DNA from 4 places in the Nonomuraea sp. NPDC049625 genome. Region 2 is predicted to be linked to each of the others. Evidence: riboswitches for the same ligand, from Rfam matches in the RefSeq annotation. Region 2 holds a riboswitch; each other region holds the start of a gene.
The links. A riboswitch is a leader RNA that binds a small molecule or an ion and turns the genes downstream of it on or off. The one in region 2 is predicted to bind cyclic di-AMP.
Positions count from the first base shown of each region.

Region 1: it holds a riboswitch for cyclic di-AMP, as region 2 does, so the genes downstream of both, AB0J87_RS46375 (C40 family peptidase) here and AB0J87_RS61665 (GH25 family lysozyme) in region 2, are expected to answer to the same signal.
Region 3: it holds a riboswitch for cyclic di-AMP, as region 2 does, so the genes downstream of both, AB0J87_RS42820 (C40 family peptidase) here and AB0J87_RS61665 (GH25 family lysozyme) in region 2, are expected to answer to the same signal.
Region 4: it holds a riboswitch for cyclic di-AMP, as region 2 does, so the genes downstream of both, AB0J87_RS54270 (hypothetical protein) here and AB0J87_RS61665 (GH25 family lysozyme) in region 2, are expected to answer to the same signal.

Region 1 covers NZ_JBFAOQ010000015.1:60,341-64,709, forward strand. The annotation lists gene lysX (bifunctional lysylphosphatidylglycerol synthetase/lysine--tRNA ligase LysX) at 1-297, shown strand, start outside; gene AB0J87_RS46365 (helix-turn-helix domain-containing protein) at 382-783, shown strand; gene AB0J87_RS46370 (LuxR C-terminal-related transcriptional regulator) at 1,426-1,638, shown strand; gene AB0J87_RS46375 (C40 family peptidase) at 1,665-2,615, opposite strand; cyclic di-AMP (ydaO/yuaA leader) riboswitch at 2,711-2,859, opposite strand; gene AB0J87_RS46380 (amino-acid N-acetyltransferase) at 3,136-3,705, shown strand; gene AB0J87_RS46385 (RDD family protein) at 3,791-4,369, shown strand, end outside.
Region 2 covers NZ_JBFAOQ010000034.1:28,523-32,891, forward strand. The annotation lists gene AB0J87_RS61645 (MFS transporter) at 1-437, opposite strand, end outside; gene AB0J87_RS61650 (TetR/AcrR family transcriptional regulator) at 478-1,134, shown strand; gene AB0J87_RS61655 (ABC transporter permease) at 1,125-1,538, opposite strand; partial or broken gene AB0J87_RS61660 (helix-turn-helix transcriptional regulator) at 1,954-2,196, shown strand; cyclic di-AMP (ydaO/yuaA leader) riboswitch at 2,423-2,568, shown strand; gene AB0J87_RS61665 (GH25 family lysozyme) at 2,581-3,357, shown strand; gene AB0J87_RS61670 (DegT/DnrJ/EryC1/StrS family aminotransferase) at 3,401-4,369, opposite strand, start outside.
Region 3 covers NZ_JBFAOQ010000013.1:91,059-95,427, reverse strand. The annotation lists gene AB0J87_RS42835 (ATP-binding cassette domain-containing protein) at 1-144, opposite strand, end outside; gene AB0J87_RS42830 (sugar ABC transporter substrate-binding protein) at 145-1,248, opposite strand; gene AB0J87_RS42825 (ROK family transcriptional regulator) at 1,349-2,515, shown strand; gene AB0J87_RS42820 (C40 family peptidase) at 2,548-3,078, opposite strand; cyclic di-AMP (ydaO/yuaA leader) riboswitch at 3,127-3,270, opposite strand; gene AB0J87_RS42815 (3-isopropylmalate dehydrogenase) at 3,372-4,369, shown strand, end outside.
Region 4 covers NZ_JBFAOQ010000021.1:51,953-56,321, forward strand. The annotation lists gene AB0J87_RS54255 (PadR family transcriptional regulator) at 1-437, opposite strand, end outside; gene AB0J87_RS54260 (MDR family MFS transporter) at 494-1,942, shown strand; gene AB0J87_RS54265 (DUF5302 domain-containing protein) at 1,991-2,191, shown strand; cyclic di-AMP (ydaO/yuaA leader) riboswitch at 2,358-2,493, shown strand; partial or broken gene AB0J87_RS54270 (hypothetical protein) at 2,882-3,157, shown strand; gene AB0J87_RS54275 (alpha/beta fold hydrolase) at 3,409-4,254, shown strand; gene AB0J87_RS54280 (aminotransferase class III-fold pyridoxal phosphate-dependent enzyme) at 4,251-4,369, opposite strand, start outside.

The sequences.
Region 1 (4,369 bases), on a different contig from region 2:
AACCCGCTGCTGACCGAGAAGTGGGACCTGATCGGCTTCGGCACGGAGCTGGGCACGGCCTACTCCGAGCTGATCGACCCGATCGAGCAGCGCCGCCGCCTGGTGGAGCAGTCCCTCCTGGCCGCCGGGGGCGACCTCGAGGCGATGCAGCTGGACGAGGACTTCCTGCAGGCCCTCGAGTACGCGATGCCGCCCACGGGGGGCATGGGCGCGGGGATCGACCGGATGATCATGGCCTTCACCGGCAAGAACATCCGCGAGACCATCCTGTTCCCGCTGGTCAAGCCCACCCACTGACCCGCGTCCCGCCGCCGTCGTAGAGCGCCCGCCCGGGGCGCTCTACCCTCTCCTGGTAAGCAGCGATCGGGAAGGGGCGCGCGGATGGCCACGAAGACGGCGGCGGAGCAGCGGGACGAGGCCAGACAGGTCTTCGACGCGTACTTCGCCGAATGCCCCTCCAGGAAGCTGCTCGACACCCTCAGCGACAAATGGGTCACCCTCCTGCTGACCGCGCTGGCGCAGGGCCCGCGCCGCTACAGCGACCTGTCCAGGCGCATCGCGGGCGTCAGCCAGAAGATGCTCACGCAGACCCTGCGCGGCTTGGAGCGTGACGGCCTGGTCTCGCGCACGCTCACCCCTTCTGTGCCGGTACGGGTGGACTACGCGCTCACCCCGCTGGGCGAGAGCCTGATGCCGTTGGTGGCCGCGATCAAGAGCTGGGCCGAGGCGCACATGGAGGACGTCGAGGCCGCCAGGGACCGCTACGACGCCGCCGGCACCTGAGCGATCATCGCCGTCGCGAATCCGGCTTCCGGGCCGCCCGGTTTCCGATCCGAAGCCGCTTGTAAGCATCGCGTCAAGGCCGCGGAGGCGCGGGTCAGGGAGCGTCCGTGGTGCCCCGGCCACCCCTGTGATCCCGCCGGGCACGCGCACCCGGAAACGAGGCCGCCCGGCCCGGCGGTCAGAGCAGAACGCCCGCCACCCGGCGGGCCGCCGACCTGAACCCGCGGCGGCAATTGCCATGGCGGATTGATCCAATTGCCTTAATCAACTGCCTGACCTGGGTTGTCGGATCATGTGGGAGCGCAGCACAAAGCGAGCGATTGGTGGCTTCCCGTGCGCCGGAAAGATCGCGTCACGGACGCGTGTCCCGCGATAACGCGGGTATCGATCATGCGGAATATCCATGGCGAACTGATCGAAAACCGGAACGCTGGTCAGGGCCATTCCGGAAGCCCCAATGTGATCACTCTACGTTCTGACATATCGCGAGTGCGTCATATATAGCGGATCATGTCAATAGCGCTCGTCAAGTGCGGCGATTGTCATGCTTGACGACCTTTCCACGATGCGTTTACCGTCTGCGAGGAGCGGCTTTGGCCCGTCTGTGAGGTCCAAGTTCTGCTGTTGGGGGGAGGGCTCCCGATGGATGTGCTCACTGAAGGCGTTGAGCTCAGCCATGCTGATTTGGCGCTGCTGGCGGAGTTGGCCAAGGGAGTCACGGTCGATCGGGTTGGGCGGCGGCTGGATATCAGCGGGCGCACGGTACGACGAAGATTGCGCGGCATCTGCGACCGCATAGGCGTGGCCACGGCGATCGAGGCCGTGGCCTGGGCAGCCCGCCGCCAGCTGATCTAGCCGCGGCGGACCGCCGGGGTGCGGGCTCAGTCGGCGATGCGCACCGCGCCGGCGAACGGCCGCCTCGCGATCGACGCGATCCGTACGACGTCACCGGTCTGCGGGGCGTGCACCATCATGCCGCCGCCGATGTAGATGCCCACGTGGTGCAGGTCGCTGTAGAAGAACACCAGGTCGCCCGGCCGGAGTTCCTCGCGCGAGACGTGCCGGCCGGCCGTCCACTGGTCGCCGGTGTAGTGCGGCAGCGAGATGCCCACCCGCTGGAACGCCGCCATGACGAGCCCGGAGCAGTCGTACGAGCCGGGGCCCTCGGCGCCCCAGACGTACGGCTTGAGCTGCTGCGTGAGCGCCCACCGCGCGGCCTCAGCGGCCTTCCCCGAGCCCGGGATCGGCAGGTTGACGCGCACGGCCCGCGTGCCGGGGCGCCCGGCCTCGCCCAGGGCCCGCCTGAACAGGCTGCTCTCGACCTTCGTCACCAGCTTGGTGATCTTGCTGCGCTTGGCCTCGAGGTCCGTGACGAGCTTCTGGACCTCGTCGATGCGGGCCGTGGCGCTCTCCTTGGCGCGGGTGGCCGTGTCCATCGCCTTGGTGAGCTGGTTGATCTCCTCGCCCTGCTCGGTCTGCAGCGCGTACGAGGTCGCGGCGCGGTTGAGGAAGCCCTCGGGGTCGTCGGAGGTGGCGAAGGCGAGGGTCTTCAGACCGCCCGTGATGTAGGCGTTCTGGGCCAGCGCGACGGCTTTCGAGCGCTTGGCGGCGAGATCCGTCTCGCTGCTCGTCAGCGTCTTCTCCGCGGCCTCGGCGGCCTTCTTGGCGGTCTTGAGCTTCTCCCGCTGGCCGTTGTACTGCTCGCTCAGCGTCTCGATGTCGGTGTGCAACTTCGTGGCCTGGTCGGCGAGCTCTTTCAGCGAGGGCTCGGGATCCGCGGACGCCGAACCGACGGGGATGGCGAACAGCAGCGCGGCGACTGTGAGACTCACCACACCTACGCGGCGTGGTCGCCGGGCCCGTTCCGGAGGGCGGGCGTGCTTGCCCGCCGACTTCCCCCCACCGCTGAGCGTGGGCTTCACCAACCAGCTCCTCTCGTCGACGCCTACCGGGTTAGCTGACGGGTTCGGGCCGGAGCAGCCCTACCGAAAGACTCGGATTCACCCCGTGGTGGCGTCGGAGGTCGCCACCGGCGGTTCCCCGGCTTCTCTTGCGAGAATTGGGCGTGCCTCCCGCGCGACACGCGGGAAACATTGTCGCTGGACACTAATGCACTCCGGGTTCGTGCTCAACCAGAACTGCCAAGTCTGTAGAGGTTTCACAACCGAAGGGTCACAAGGTGATCTCGTGGGCACCCGTGCAGAAGAGGCCCTACGCCCTATTTGTCCGCGCCTTCGGCGGGTGCGAGCTGGCCGCGCGGTCCCGTGCCGATCTGACCACAAGATGTAACAAGATGGGCCGAGACATGGGAGTTAGGGCTGAGCCGTAATGAGATCTGTACCCTGGAGAACCATGGAGCAGGTGGCCGAGCTGACAGTGCCCGAGACCGCGGTGGTGGTCCGGCGTGCCCGCACGCCCGACGTGCGCATGGTCAGACGCCTGGTGGACACCTACGCGGGGGCGGGGCCGAGGCTCCTGGAGAAGGCCACGGTGACGCTGTACGAGGACGTACAGGAGTTCTGGGTGGCCGAGCGAGGCGGGCAGGTCGTCGGCTGCGGCGCGCTCCACGTGCTCTGGGAGGACCTCGCCGAGGTCCGCACGGTGGCGGTGGATCCCGAGTGCCGGGGGATGGGCGTCGGCCACCGGATCGTCTCCGCGCTGATCCAGCAGGCTAAGGATTTGGGTCTGCGACGTGTATTCTGTCTTACTTTTGAGGTCGACTTCTTCGCGCGACTCGGGTTCCGCCCGATTCAGGGCACGCCGGTCTCACCTGAGGTCTACGCCGAACTGCTGGCCTCGTACGACGAGGGTGTTGCCGAGTTTTTGGATCTTGAACACGTCAAGCCGAACACGCTGGGAAACACCCGCATGCTGCTCCACCTGACATCGGGTGACGTGGACCTTGACCAGATGGAAAGGTGATTGTTGATACCTATGTCGATACGTTGGGCAGCACAGGCATGTGTCCTGACACGTGCCACATGCGCACTCGAAGCGAGGTGACACGGTGAGCACCGGACAGCCGCCGTATCCACAGGACGAATCCGGAGACAACTCTGCGCCTCCCTATTACGGGCAGCAGAACCAGGGCCGCCACCCCGGCGAGCCCGACCCGGACGCGACTGTGATCGGCTACCGGGCGGACGACGCCTATGGGCAGCAGCCCCCGTACGGTCAGCAGGGCTATGGCCAGCAACAGCAGTACGGACAGCAACAGCAGTACGGTCAGCAACCCCAGTACGGACAGCAGCAGTACGGCCAGCAACCCCAGTACGGCCAGCAGCAGCAGTCCCAGCCTGACTACGGCCAGCAGGCCCAGTCCCAGCAGGGCTACGGGCAGCAGGGCTATGGCCAGCAGCAGCAGTCCCAGGCGGACTACGGCCAGCAGCAGTACGGCCAGCAGGGCTACGGCCAGCAGCCGCAGTCGGGTCAGCAGGGCTACGGCCAGCAGTACGGCCAGCAGCAGCAGTCCCAGCCCGGCTACGGCCAGCAGGCCCAGTCCCAGCCGGGCTACGGCCAGCAGCCGCAGTCGGGCCAGCAGAGCTACGGCCAGCAGTACGGCCAGCAACCCCAGTCGCAGCCGGAC
Region 2 (4,369 bases):
CCCATGGCGCTCCACACCCCGAACGCGCGCCGGTACGCGGCCGGCGCGGTGAAGATGGCCGCCAGCAGCGCCAGCTGTGCCGGTATCACCACCGCGGCGCCGACGCCTTGCAGGGCTCGGGCGGCGATCAGCACGGCGGCGTTCGGCGCCACCCCGGCCAGCAGGGACGCCACGGTGAAGACGGCCAGCCCGGCCTGGAAGACACGGCGCCGCCCGGCCAGGTCGGCCAGGCGTCCGGCGAGCAGTTGCAGCCCGCCGAAGGTGAGCTGGTAGGCGTTCACCACCCAGGCCAGCCCGACTTCGCCCAGCGTCAGCGCCGCGCCCATCGCGGGGAGCGCGACATTGACGATCGACACGTCCAGGAACACCACCAGCTCGACCGAGGTCAGCAGTAACAGCGCGGGGAGCTGACCTCGCGCCCATGTTTTCGTAGTCACGCTACAAATATAGTTTTCGTAGTCGCGCTACAGTCAAGTCATGGCGGAAACGAAGACCGGCAAGATCGACGGACGCACCGCGCGGGCACGGCTCACCAGGTCACGCATCATCGAGGCGGCAACCGGGCTGTTCACCACGGCCGGATACGCGACGACCAGCGTGGAGGCGATCGCGGAGAAGGCCGGGGTCGGCGTGCAGACCGTCTACTACGCCTTCGGCACCAAACGGGCCATCCTGACCGAGGCCCTGGACCGGGCCGTGGCCGGCGACGACGAGCCCGTACCCACCCTGGAACGCCCCTGGCTCCGCCAGGCCCTGGCCACCCCCGACCCGGTCGACCAGCTACGGCTGCAGGTCGCCGGCGCCGCCGCCATCTACGCCCGCGCCGCCGCCCTGCTGGACGTCGTGCGCAGCGCCGCGGCCACCGACCCCGACCTGGCCCAGGTGTGGCGCACCAACCTCGAACAGCGCCACACCGTACAGCTGACCCTGGCCGAGGCCCTGGCGGGCAAGACGACCCTGCGCCATAGCGTCGACGAAGCCGCCGACATCGCCCTGGCCGTGCTCAGCCCCGAGACCTACCACCTGCTCGTCACCGGCCGAGCATGGACGCCGCAGCGCTGGGAGCATTGGGCCTGCGACGCCCTGACCTGCCAACTCCTCGACACGAGCGGCAGCTCGCCGTCTCACAAGTAGCTGAGGGCCTCACGTACGGTGATGCGCGAGGCGCGACCGGCGGCGGCCTCGGTGGCCAGCACCGCACCCAGGACGGACAGCGCCACCCAGATGCCGGCGGCCGGCAGCGAGATAGTGAACGGCAGTGGTGCCTTGGTGAACAGGTTGCCGAGCCCGACGCCGAGGACGGCGGTGAGCCCGAGCGCCGGCAGGATCGCCACCACGCACCCCGCCAGGGCGAGGAGCACTCCCTCCGTGACGACGACCCGGCGCACGGCCTTGGGGCGCGCGCCGATCGCGTGCATCACCCCGAACTCGCGGGTGCGATCGAGGACGTTCGCGCTCATGGTCGAGGCCAGCCCGATGGCACCGACCACGCCCAGCGGCAGCGCCACCCCGAGCAGGACCAGCAGCACCGGCCCCATGTGCCCGGCGGAGGCGGCATTGGTGCGGCTGACCGAAGCAGCGGTGCCCACGTCGATCCCCGCGCCGGTCAGCGCACGTTCGACGGCGGCGGCGACCTCCTCGCGGGTCCGCTCGTCGTGAGCGGTGGTGATGACGCGGAGCTGGTTGACGAGAGGGGGCTGCGCGCTCGCGGCGGCGTAGCCCTCGGCCGTGGTGTACGCGCCGCCACCGACGCCTTCCCTCTCCTCGACGATCCCGGCGAGACGCCAGGTGCTGGGCTTGCCGTCGATGAACAGCCGCACGGTGTCGCCGGCGCCGAGCCCGGGGACGGTGTTGTCGCGCACGATCTGGCTGAGCACGACCGCGCCGGTCTCGCCGGGGCGAAGCCAGCGCCCCTGACCGCCGCCCGCCCCGGACCTCGCCGACCAGGCCAGGCTCGACGCGCTGACCCCACGTGAGCGCGAGACCCTCGAACTCGTCGCCCGCGGCCTGTCCAACCGGGAGATCGCCGCCGCGCTCGTCGTCGAGGAGTCCACGATCAGGACCCACGTGAAGCGGATCCTGATGAAGCTGGGCCTCCGCGACCGCATCCAGGCCGTGATCTTCGCCTACGAGACCGGCATCAACCGCCCCGGCAACGCCGCCGGGACAGCACGGGAGAGTTCCGGGCCCGCTTGAGCCAGCCGGGCAGAAGCGAACGGGGACGCGTCGCAAACCTTTACCTGGCTCCGAACCTGCTACCGGCAAGGCGTTTCGGGCCCGATACACCGAAGATCGGATTTGTCCCGCTTGCACCATCCATGGGGAGATATATACCTTTACGTACCTGTGATAAGCGCAGTGACCAACCTTTCCGTCGCTGCGTTGCCGTTTCGTTGACCAGACCGTACGCCGCCCCCAGCGTCGCGTACGGCCGCCGAATCCGCCCCCTCGCGGAACCGGGGACCCATTCTCTTCGGGGTGAATCGGACGCCAGCCCAGGCTGCGCCCGTAGGGCACTTCCACGCCCGAACCCGTCAGCTAACCCGGTAGGCGGCATGGAAGCAAGGAGTCAATACCCTCATGCTCAAGCCCCGGCTTGCCGCACTCGCCCATTCCCTCAAGAGCCACCGCGCTCTTCCCGCCAAGCACCTGAGCCTCGCCATCACCGGCGCGATCCTGGCCGGGACCGCCGCCCTCACGGGCGCGACCGGCACCGCGCTCGCTTCGACCACCGACCACGACACGCGGCACGAAGCCCAGCAGGGGACCAGGGCATTCACCTACGGCGTGGACGTCTCCAGGTACGAGTCCCAGTACGACTGGGCTGCCAGCCCGGCCCAGTTCGGCATCATCAAGGCCACCGAGGGCACGTCCTTCCGCGACTCCTCGTTCGCCCGCCACTGGCGCGAAATGGGCAAGAAGGGAATCGTGCGGGGTGCGTACCACTTCGGCCACCCCAGCAACAACCCCATCGCCGAGGCGGAGTACTTCCTCGCCATGGTGAACTCGCAGCCGGCCAAGGCCGGCGACCTGCTGGTCCTGGACCTGGAGACCACCGACGGCAAGTCCGTGGCCGAGGTCAACGCCTGGGCCAAGACCTGGCTGTCGCACGTGAAGGCCAAGACCGGAATCACCCCGATGATCTACAGCGGCTGGAACTTCGCCAACACCTACGGCAAGGGCCTGGCCCAGTACCCCCTGTGGGTCGCCCACTACAGCAAGGCCAAGGGCGCCATCACCCCGCCCGCCGACTGGAAGTCCTGGGCCATCCACCAGTACACCGAATCCCCCATCGACCAGAACGTCTCCGCGCTGACCCCCGCCCAACTGCGCGGCCTGGGCCGTCCTGCCGCCTGAGCTGCGGCGCTACCGGGTCTCGCTGATCTCCCTGGTTTCGTTGTCAGGCGGGCCGCGCCGGTACCTCGGGTGACGAGAGCGTGGCGAGTACCGGCCAGGCCTGTTCGGCCTGCAGCGGATCCACGGGCAGCACGTGTCGGGCCCACCAGTTCGCCGCCTGCGGCAGCGGCGAGGGCTCGATCAGGCCGGGGGCGTAGTCGTCGAAGGGTGGATCGTAGATGTATCCGGTGATCACGCCTTGTCCCCGCAACGCTTCGATGGCACGCTCGCGGTTCTCGACCAGCAGAGGCACCCGGAACAGCGGCTGGTCGATGTGATCCCGTACGGCAGGGGCGGCCATGGGGAGAGCGGCAAGGCTCGCCACTCCTGCCAGGCGACGTTCCCTCTGGCGGTCCATCACCTGCATCCTGCGGAGCGCGTAACTCTCGGTCAGGCTGCCGGGCCTCGCGCGGTAGTGGTGGTTGTCGGCGCGGATCCAGGGATCCAGCGCGCCGACGCCCGCCGCCGATGAGGCCAGACCGCCCAGTCTCGGGGCGAGCGCGGTACGGCGTAGCTCGATGCGGTGGCCCTGTCGGCTTTCCAGCAGCCCAAGGGCGTGGGACATGTGCCACGCGGGCAGGGACAGCAGGGTCCCGGCCAGCGTGTTGCGGGCGATCGTCTTCAGCAGGGCGGCGAGTTCCACCGTGCGGTACCGGGGAGTGCTCCAGCGCTCTCGCATTTCCAGCAGAGCCGGCCGCTGATGCGGCGACGACAGGGCGATCATGCCACCGGGTGCCGCGCCCGCGTGCTTGGACAGGCTGAACACCCCCGCCGCGCCGAAGGTGCCGACGGGAACGCCGCCGACGGTGGTCTGCAGGGCGTGGGCGGCGTCCTCGATCAAGGGGATCCACCGTTCGGCGCAGAGCCTGCCAAGAGCATGGACGTCGTCGGGCAGGCCGTACAGGTTGGTGGTCAGCACCCCGTCGAAGTTCAGTTCGTCGATCCGGGTGGCGTCGATGTTGCCGCTCTGCCG
Region 3 (4,369 bases), on a different contig from region 2:
CGAGATGGCCTTGACCAGCGTGGACTTGCCCGCGCCGTTGTCGCCCATGAGGGCCACGACCTCGCCGGGGCGCAGGTCCAGGCGGGCCCCGTCGAGCGCCTGGACCGCCCCGTACCGTTTGGAGATGTCTGTCGCCGAGAGCATCTACTCGATGCCCTGCTTCTCACAGGCGGCCTTGACCTCGCCCGTGCAGAGCTGGGCGGCGGTGTAGAAGCCGTCCTTCACGATCGTGTCCTTGACCTTGTCGGCCGTGACGGGGATGGGGTCGAGGAGGAACGCCGGGATGTCGGCCGCGCCGTTGTTGACCTTGGCGGGCGCGGTGGGCTGCTCGCCCTTGGCGACGGCGACGGCGAGCTCGGCGGACTTCTCCGCCTCCGCCCTGATGTCCAGATATATGGTCATGTACTGCTCGCCGGTGAGGATGCGCTGGACGGCGGCCAGCTCGGCGTCCTGGCCGGTGATCGGCGGGAGCTGCTTGTAGCCCGCGCGCTTCATGGCCGAGATCGCGCCGCCCGCCATGCCGTCGTTCGCGGACAGCACGCCCGTGATGGTGTCCTTGCCCAGCGCGGTGATGGCCTGCTCCATCTCCTGCTGCGCCTTGTCGGGGCTCCAGTCCGGCGTGTCGAACTCCCTGCCGACCTTCACCTTCCCGTCCAGCACGCTCTTGGCGCCCTTCTTGTAGTCGGCCGAGCTGGGGTCGGTGGGGGAGCCGTGGATCATCACGATCTGGCCCTTCGCCGCCGTGCCCCTGGCGGTCATGGCGTCGAGCAGGGCCTGGCCCTGCATCTCGCCCACCCGTACGTTGTTGAACGAGACGTAGTACGCGTAGTCGATCCCCGAGATCAGCCGGTCGTAGGCGATGACCGGGACCTTCTTCTGCTTGGCCTGGTTCACCAGGGGAGCCACGGCGTTGGCGTCCACGGCGTCGAGCACGAGCACGTCGGCCTGCTGGGTGAGCGCGGCCTCGACCTGTTGCTGCTGCTTGGGGGCGTCCTGCTCGGCGTTGCTGTAGAGGATCTTGCAGTCGGGGCAGAGCGACTTGACCTTCGCCTCGAACAGCGGGCGGTCGAACGCCTCGTACCGGGTGGTCTTGGACTCGGGCAGGAACAGCGCGATCGTCTTGCCGCCCTGGTTCTGCGTGGTCGTGGTGGTGGCGCCGGTGCCGTTTCCGGCACTGTTCCCGGCGTTTCCGCAGGCGGCGGCCAGGAGGACCGCCGCGACAGGGATTGATCGCCATGCTCGGTGCATCGCACTTCGTCCTTCCGGATGTGCCGCCCCTGTGCTTGGTAAGAAAGGTAATTTACTATCAGGCGAGTTGGCTAGGCTCTGTTTCCTCAAGGAGGGTGAGATGCGGGGCGACCTGGGTAATCCGCGGATGCTGCGAGTGCTGAACGAGCGCCGCCTGCTCGACCATCTTCAGGAGCACGGCCCCGCCTCGCGCACCGACCTCGCCAAGATCACCGGCCTGTCGAAGCCCACGGTGTCCGCGGCCCTGGCCGGGCTGGAGGTGGACGGGCTCGTTCACCTCGTCGGCGAGGTCTCCGGCCGCCCGGGGCCGGTCACGTCCCTGTACGACGTCAACGCCGCCGCCACCCACGTCGCCGGCGTCGACATCGGGCGTGACTGGATCAGGGTCGCCGTCGCCGACCTGCGCGGGAAATTCGCCGGCCGGAGGGACGGGCGCAACACCGCCCTCACCTCCGCCGAACTGGCCCTCCTGGTCGGACAGCTGTGCCGGGCCGCCGCCTACGAGGCCGGCGTCGACTGGCCCGACATCGCCTGCGCCGTCGTCGGCACGCCCGGCGTGTACGACCCGGAGCTCGGGCGCCTGGAGTTCGCCCCCAACCTGCCCGGCTCCGACCTGGCCGAGCGCCTGCGCGCCGAGATGGAGGTCGACCTCGTCATCGAGAACGACATCAACCTGGCCGCCGTCGGCGAGCACACGCACGGGGCGGGGCGCGGCACGTCAAACTTCGCGCTGGTGTCCGTCGGCACCGGCGTCGGGATGGGCATCGTGATCAACGGTGAGCTGTACGTGGGCGCCCGGGGAGCGGCGGGGGAGGTCTCGTACCTGCCCGCGACCGAGGACCCGGCGCCGCCGGCCGGTGACGCCCTGGCCCACGGCGCCACGGAGGCGGTCGCCGCCGCGCCCGGAGTGGTCCGCGCGGCCCGCGCCGCCGGCCTGAGCCTGCGGACGGCCAAGAAGGTCTTCGCCGCGGCGGCCTCCGGCGACAGAGTGGCCCGCTCGGTGGTGGAGGCCGAGGGGCGCCGCATCGGCGGCCTGCTGGTGGCGGTGGCCGCCGTGCTGGATCCGGAGGTGATCGTGCTCAGCGGCGGCGTGGGCCGCAACCTGGACCTCCTGGGGGAGTCCATCGAGGCCCGCATCGCCGAGCTCGGCCCGCTGCGGCCGTCGGTGGTGGCCAGCACGCTGGGGGACAGCGGCGTCCTGCTGGGCGCGGTGGCCCGCGCCAGGACCCGTGCCTGGGAGCTCATCTTCGACGCCCGCCTCCCCTGACCGTCGCGTGGGGAGGCGGACGCCGCAGCCTCCTACAGGGTGGCCGTGAGGGTGGTGGGCGTTTCGTCGCGCTGCTCCTGGAGCTTGGACCAGAGGCGTACGCCCTTGCGGTCGGGGCGGACGCCGCCCACGAAGGAGTCTCTGCGCCAGGAGGTCAGGCGCTCTTCCTTGACCACGTCACCCGTGTGCGGCGAGTGGACCATGTAGCCGGGCCGGGAGATCATCCCGACATGCCCGAGGCCGTGGAAGAAGACCAGATCGCCGGGTTTGAGGTCCTTCCAGGCGATCTTCTTGGTGAACGCGCCGTACTGTTCGGCGGCGGTGCGGGGGAGTTCGATTCCGGCGTGCTCGTACGCCCTGAGCATGAGCCCGGAGCAGTCGTATCCGCTCGGGCTGGCGCCGCCCCACACGTACGGGGTGCCGCGCTTGCTCATGGCGAACTTGATGGCGACCTTCCAGGCGGGCTTCGGAGCCTGTTTCTCCTGGATTTCCTTGATCTGGCCGCCGGTCAGGGTGGTGAGGTCGTCGAGCTTGGACGAGGCATGGGCTGGGGAGGCCAGCATGAGCCCGGCGGCGCCCGCCGCCAGGACAATGGCGATTCGAGACAGGGGTCTGTCCTTCCATACGGCCGGCCGGGTTAGCTGACGGGCTCGGGCCTGGAAGTAGCCCTACGGCATGGGGATGCCGACTCGCCCCAGGGGGAATGTGGGTCCCCGACTCCACGCAACGGCGCGCGGATTAGGCTGGTCGGTGACTTTAACGAAACGGTCAAAGAACCGCAATACCGGACAAAGGGGGCGTCCGAAAGATGAGATGAAGTGTTCGTCAGCCGAGACGACGCGGTAAGGTACCGCCCATGGAGTCGCGTAACATCCGTCTGGCCGTCATCCCCGGCGATGGGATCGGCACCGAGGTCGTGGCCGAAGGGCTCAAGGTCCTGGAGGCAGTTGGCACGAAGATCGAGCCCACTCACTACGACCTGGGAGCCGCACGCTATCACCGTACCGGCGAGACGCTGCCCGACGCCGTGCTCGAAGAGCTGCGCGGCTACGACGCGATCCTGCTCGGCGCCGTGGGCGACCCCAGCGTGCCGCCGGGCATCCTCGAGCGCGATCTGCTGCTGCGGCTCCGCTTCGAGTTCGACCACTACGTCAACCTGCGCCCGGTCAAGCTGTTCCCCGGCGTGGAGACCCCGCTGGCGGACACGCCGCCGGAGAACATCGACATGATCGTCGTCCGCGAGGGCACCGAGGGCCTCTACGCGGGCACCGGTGGCGCCATGCGGCGCGGCACCCCGCACGAGATCGCCACCCAGGAGTCGCTCAACACCGCCTACGGTGTCGAGCGCGTGGTGCGCTACGCGTTCGAGAAGGCCGTCACGCGGCCGCGCAAGAAGCTGACGCTCGTCCACAAGACCAACGTCCTCACCTTCGCCGGTGACCTGTGGCAGCGCACGGTCAACCGCCTGGCGGCGGAATACCCCGACGTCACGACCGACTACTGCCACATCGACGCGGCCTCGATGTTCTTCGTGAGCCAGCCGGAACGGTTCGACGTGGTCGTCACCGACAACCTGTTCGGCGACATCATCACCGACCTGGGCGCCGCCATCGCGGGCGGCATCGGCCTGGCCGCCAGCGGCAACATCAACCCCGAGCGGTCCGCGCCGAGCATGTTCGAGCCGGTGCACGGCAGCGCCCCCGACATCGCCGGCCAGGGCAAGGCCGACCCGACCGCGACCATCCTGTCCGTCGCCATGCTCCTCGACCACCTGGGCCTGCACGCCGAGGCGGCCAAGGTCGAGCAGGCGGTCGCCGATGACATCCTCGAGCGGCTGGCCGGCTGGGCGGGCCG
Region 4 (4,369 bases), on a different contig from region 2:
TGGGCCAGCCCGAGCCGGAGCGCGTAGTGGCCGGTCCCCTCCGCGGGCTGGCAGTCGAGGACCACCAGCCGTGCCTCGTACCCGGCCTTGATCCGCTCGACCACCGCGATCGCCTCCTCCGTGGAGAGCAGCGGCAGCAGGAACGCCTGCAGCGCGGTCTCGTTGCGTACGACGAAGACGGGCTCGTGCTCCACCAGCCACGTGTGCAGCTCCCGCGCCCCCTCGGGGGTGATCGTGTAGATCTTGCGCCCCCTCGCGCCCTCCGACGAGGCCGCCACCAGGCCGTCGGCCGCCATCTTCACCAGCTCGGGATAGATCTGCGTGTGCCCGGCCTGCCACACGTGGTTGAGCGAGTGCTCGAACTTCTTGGCCAGGTCATACCCGCTCGCCGGGCCCACGGCCTCCAGCAGCCCGAGAAGTGCGATCCGAAGGGACATGCGCGCCAGCATATCGAAGACTTGACATGTCAGAATTTACATATCACTCTTCACATGTGAATGATGACATGAAGCCTCAAGGGCTCCTTTTGCTCGCGGTGCTCGGCGGGATGTTCCTGGCGATGCTCGACCAGACGATCGTCGGCACCGCGTTACCACGGATCACGGCCGAGTTGGGCGGCACGACGCTCTACGTCTGGGTGGTGACGGCGTACCTGCTCACCTCGACGGTGACCGTGCCGCTCTACGGCCGGCTCTCCGACCAGCACGGCAGGAAGGCGCTGCTGCTGATCGGGATGGTGGTGTTCGTGGCCGGGTCCGCGCTGTGCGGGGCGGCGCAGGACATGCCGCAGCTCATCGCGTTCCGCGCGCTGCAGGGGCTCGGCGCGGGCGCGCTGCTGCCGCTGTCGATGGCGTTGGTGATGGAGATGTTCCCTCCGGGTACGAACGGCGCCCGCGTGCAGGGCGCGCTCGGCGGCGTGATGGGCCTGACGTACCTGGCCGGGCCGTTCCTGGGCGGGTTGTTCACCGACCACGCGACCTGGCGGTGGGCCTTCTACGTGAACGTGCCGATCGGCCTCGTGCTGATCGCCATCGTCGCGCGCCGCCTGCCGAACCGGCCGGGCGTGGGCGGCGGCGGGCGCCCCGACTACGCGGGCATCGCGGTCTTCACCGTGGCCATCAGCGCGCTGCTGCTGGGCCTGACGGAGAAGGGCCTGGACGGCAACACCTGGACCGACGCCGCCGTGGCCGGGCCGATCGTGCTCGCGGCCGCGTTGCTGGCGGTGTTCGTGCTGGTCGAGAGGCGGGCGGCCAGCCCGATCATGCCCATGCACCTGTTCGGCAACCGCACCTACACGCTCGTGAACGTCACGTCCTTCTTCACGGCCTTCTGCATGTACGCCGGCGTGGTGTTCCTGCCGCGTTACTTCCAGCAGTCCCTCGGCGTCAGCGCCACCGAGTCCGGGCTGAGGATCTACCCGATGACGCTGGCCATGGTCCTGGGCAGCGTCGTCATGGGCGCGCTCATGTCCAGGACCAGGGTCTACAAGCCGTGGCTGGTCGCCTCCCCGTTCCTGCTCGTCGCGGGCACCCTGCTCTGCCTGAACCTGACCGCGCACACCGACGGGCTGCTGCTGGCCGGCTGGATGCTGCTGATCGGGCTGGGCATGGGCCCGATGCTGTCCGGCCTGACCGTGGCCTCCCAGCAGTCCGTCGAGCCGCAGTACATCGGCGTCGCCTCCGCGAACCTGACCTTCTTCCGCCAGATCGGCGGCTCCGTGGCGCTGGCCGTCGGCGGCACCCTCTACACCTCGACGGTCACGGCGGAGGCGCCCGTGCACGGCCTGGCCGCCGCGCACGCCTCCGCCGCGGCGGCGGTCATCCCGTCACTGGGGGTGGCGGGGGCGCTGCTCGCCCTGATCGCGCTGGTGGCGATGCCGGCCAGGCGGCTGGAGGTGCCCGCCACGCCGCAGAACAGGGTTGAGGCCAGTTTCGCGTCATAAGCGGCGCCATGCGAAGCTGTGATAGTCCCCAACACCATGGAGGTCCTCATGGCGGAAACACCGGAGCCGGAAGTCAGCGAGACTCCCGAGGACGAGATGAAGCGCAAGTTCCGCGAGGCGCTGGAGCGCAAGCGTAACCAGCACGCGGACTCGGGCGCGGGTGGCAAGGGCGGCGACCCATCGAAGATCCACGGGGCGCACGGTCCGGCTGCGAGTAAAAGATCGTTCAGGCGCAAGAGCGGCGGCTGAGGCCGGGAATTTCAAGGGGGTACGGCCATGCCGTGCCCCCTTTCTCTATGCCGGAGGCAGGTAGATCTTTACACCGATTCATGACGAACTGTTTGTGTTTGTCCGGAATACGTGGTTAGAGTGATGCCCACTTACCAGCCGGTGGCGTGGACCACACAAGGGAACCAGCCGGCTGGCGCCTAATCCCGATCACTCGGGAGCCGGGGACCCACCTCCCTGGGGTGAATCCGACCTTGTGTCGGTAGGGCAACTCCACCGCCCGAACCCGTCAGCTAACCCGGTAGGCGAGATGGAGAGGACATATGCAGAACTTGAATGATCACGTAGAACACCCATACGGCGTGATGACGGCCGCCCTCTGAGCGGTCCCTTCTCCAGGCTCGTTTCGCGCTCCGCGTAGCTTTCCCCCTGTCAGGTGCTTTGCCCTGCTACGCCCTTTTTCAGCGAGCGCAATCCCCCTGCCCCCTCGCGAAGGACTGTACTTTCATGTCTGCACGTTCTGGTTTGCGTACCCTCGCTCTGCTCACCGCCTCCACCGTCGGCGCGCTCACCATCGCCGGCACCGCGGCCCACGCCGACTCCAACACGGACGAGAAGGTCCTGCTCAAGGGCTCGACCACCGCTTCGTACTTCTGGGACGACTCCTCCGGCCGCGCCGGGGACACCGGTCTGCCCGCCGGTGGCAAGCCCATGCAGAAAGGTCTGGCCGCCAGCCCGAGCTGGCCGCTCATGACCGAGGGATACGTGATTCACGACGGCAAGAAGCTGCCCTTCTTCGTCGGCGACCGCGGCCCGGGCGTGCCCTCCAACAACGGCGTCATGCTCGACCTGGACGGCAAGACGTTCGCGGAGCTGACCGGCGGCTCGTTCAACATGGAGACGCTCGGCGTCGACGGCGTCGGCGGCCAGGGCCACATCAAGGTCGACTACGTCATCACCAAGTGGGGCAACGGTCCCGGCAAGAAGAACTACCCGGTCCCGTTCTCGACCGGCGCCTGGTCCGAGCGTGACAACAACCCGGCCGAGCCCCCGGCGGCCGGTGCGGCCGTGCCGGCGCCGGCGCGCGAGGCCGGAGAGTGGAGCGCCAGCACGGGCGCCGTCGTCGCCAGCGCCGTGGCCGCGGTGGGCGGCGGCGTGGTGCTCGCCAGCGACCGCGTCCGCAATCTTCTCAAGGGCTGAACTTTACGGACCTGGACCAGAATGTCATTCTGGTCCTCGTGACCACCCGCGTAGCCGCGAACGGCATCGAAATCGCCTACGAGAGCTTCGGCTCGCACGAGGGGCGCCCCCTGCTCCTCATCATGGGGCTCGGCGCGCAGCTCATCCACTGGGATGAAGGGCTCTGCGCGCTGCTGGCGGACCAGGGACACCACGTCGTACGGTTCGACAACCGCGACGCCGGTCTCTCCACACACTTCCACGACAAGGGCGTTCCCGCGATGGGGGCGCCCTCGCCGTATCTGCTGGACGACCTGGCCGACGACTCGGCGGGACTCATGGACGCGCTGGGCTGGCCGGCCGCCCACGTGGTCGGAGCGTCGATGGGCGGCATGATCGCCCAGGCGCTGGCCATCCGCCACCCGGACCGGGTGCTGACCCTGACCTCGATCATGTCCACCCCCGGCCCCTCGGCGGCCCCGCCCACCGAGGCCGCGCTCGCCACCCTCATGGCCGCGCCCCCCGCCGACCGCGAAGCGGTCCAGGCCCAGGCGGTGCTGACCTGGTCGGTCATCGGCTCGCCCGGATACGAGCTGGACCGCGAGCGGATCACCCTGCTGGCCGGACTCGCGTTCGACCGCTGCTTCGACCCCGGCGGGACGGCCCGGCAGCTCGCCGCCATCATGGCCTCGGGCGACCGCACGGCAGGGCTCGCCGGGGTGCGGGTGCCCACGCTGGTGCTGCACGGGGAGGCGGACCAGCTCGTCCCGGTCGCGGGCGGCCAGGCCACGGCCGCGGCCGTCCCGGGCGCCCGGCTGGTGACCTACCCGGGCATGGGCCACGACCTGCCGCGCCCGCTCTGGCCGTCCGTCGTGGCCGAGATCAGCAAGCTCACCGCTCCCTAGCCGAAGTGGGCACGGGTCTCCGCGAACGCCTGGTCCGTGCCCTCCAGCGCCCTGGCCACGTCGGCCTCCGTGTGCGCGGCCGACATGAACCAGTTGTGCCACGGGTGCAGGTAGA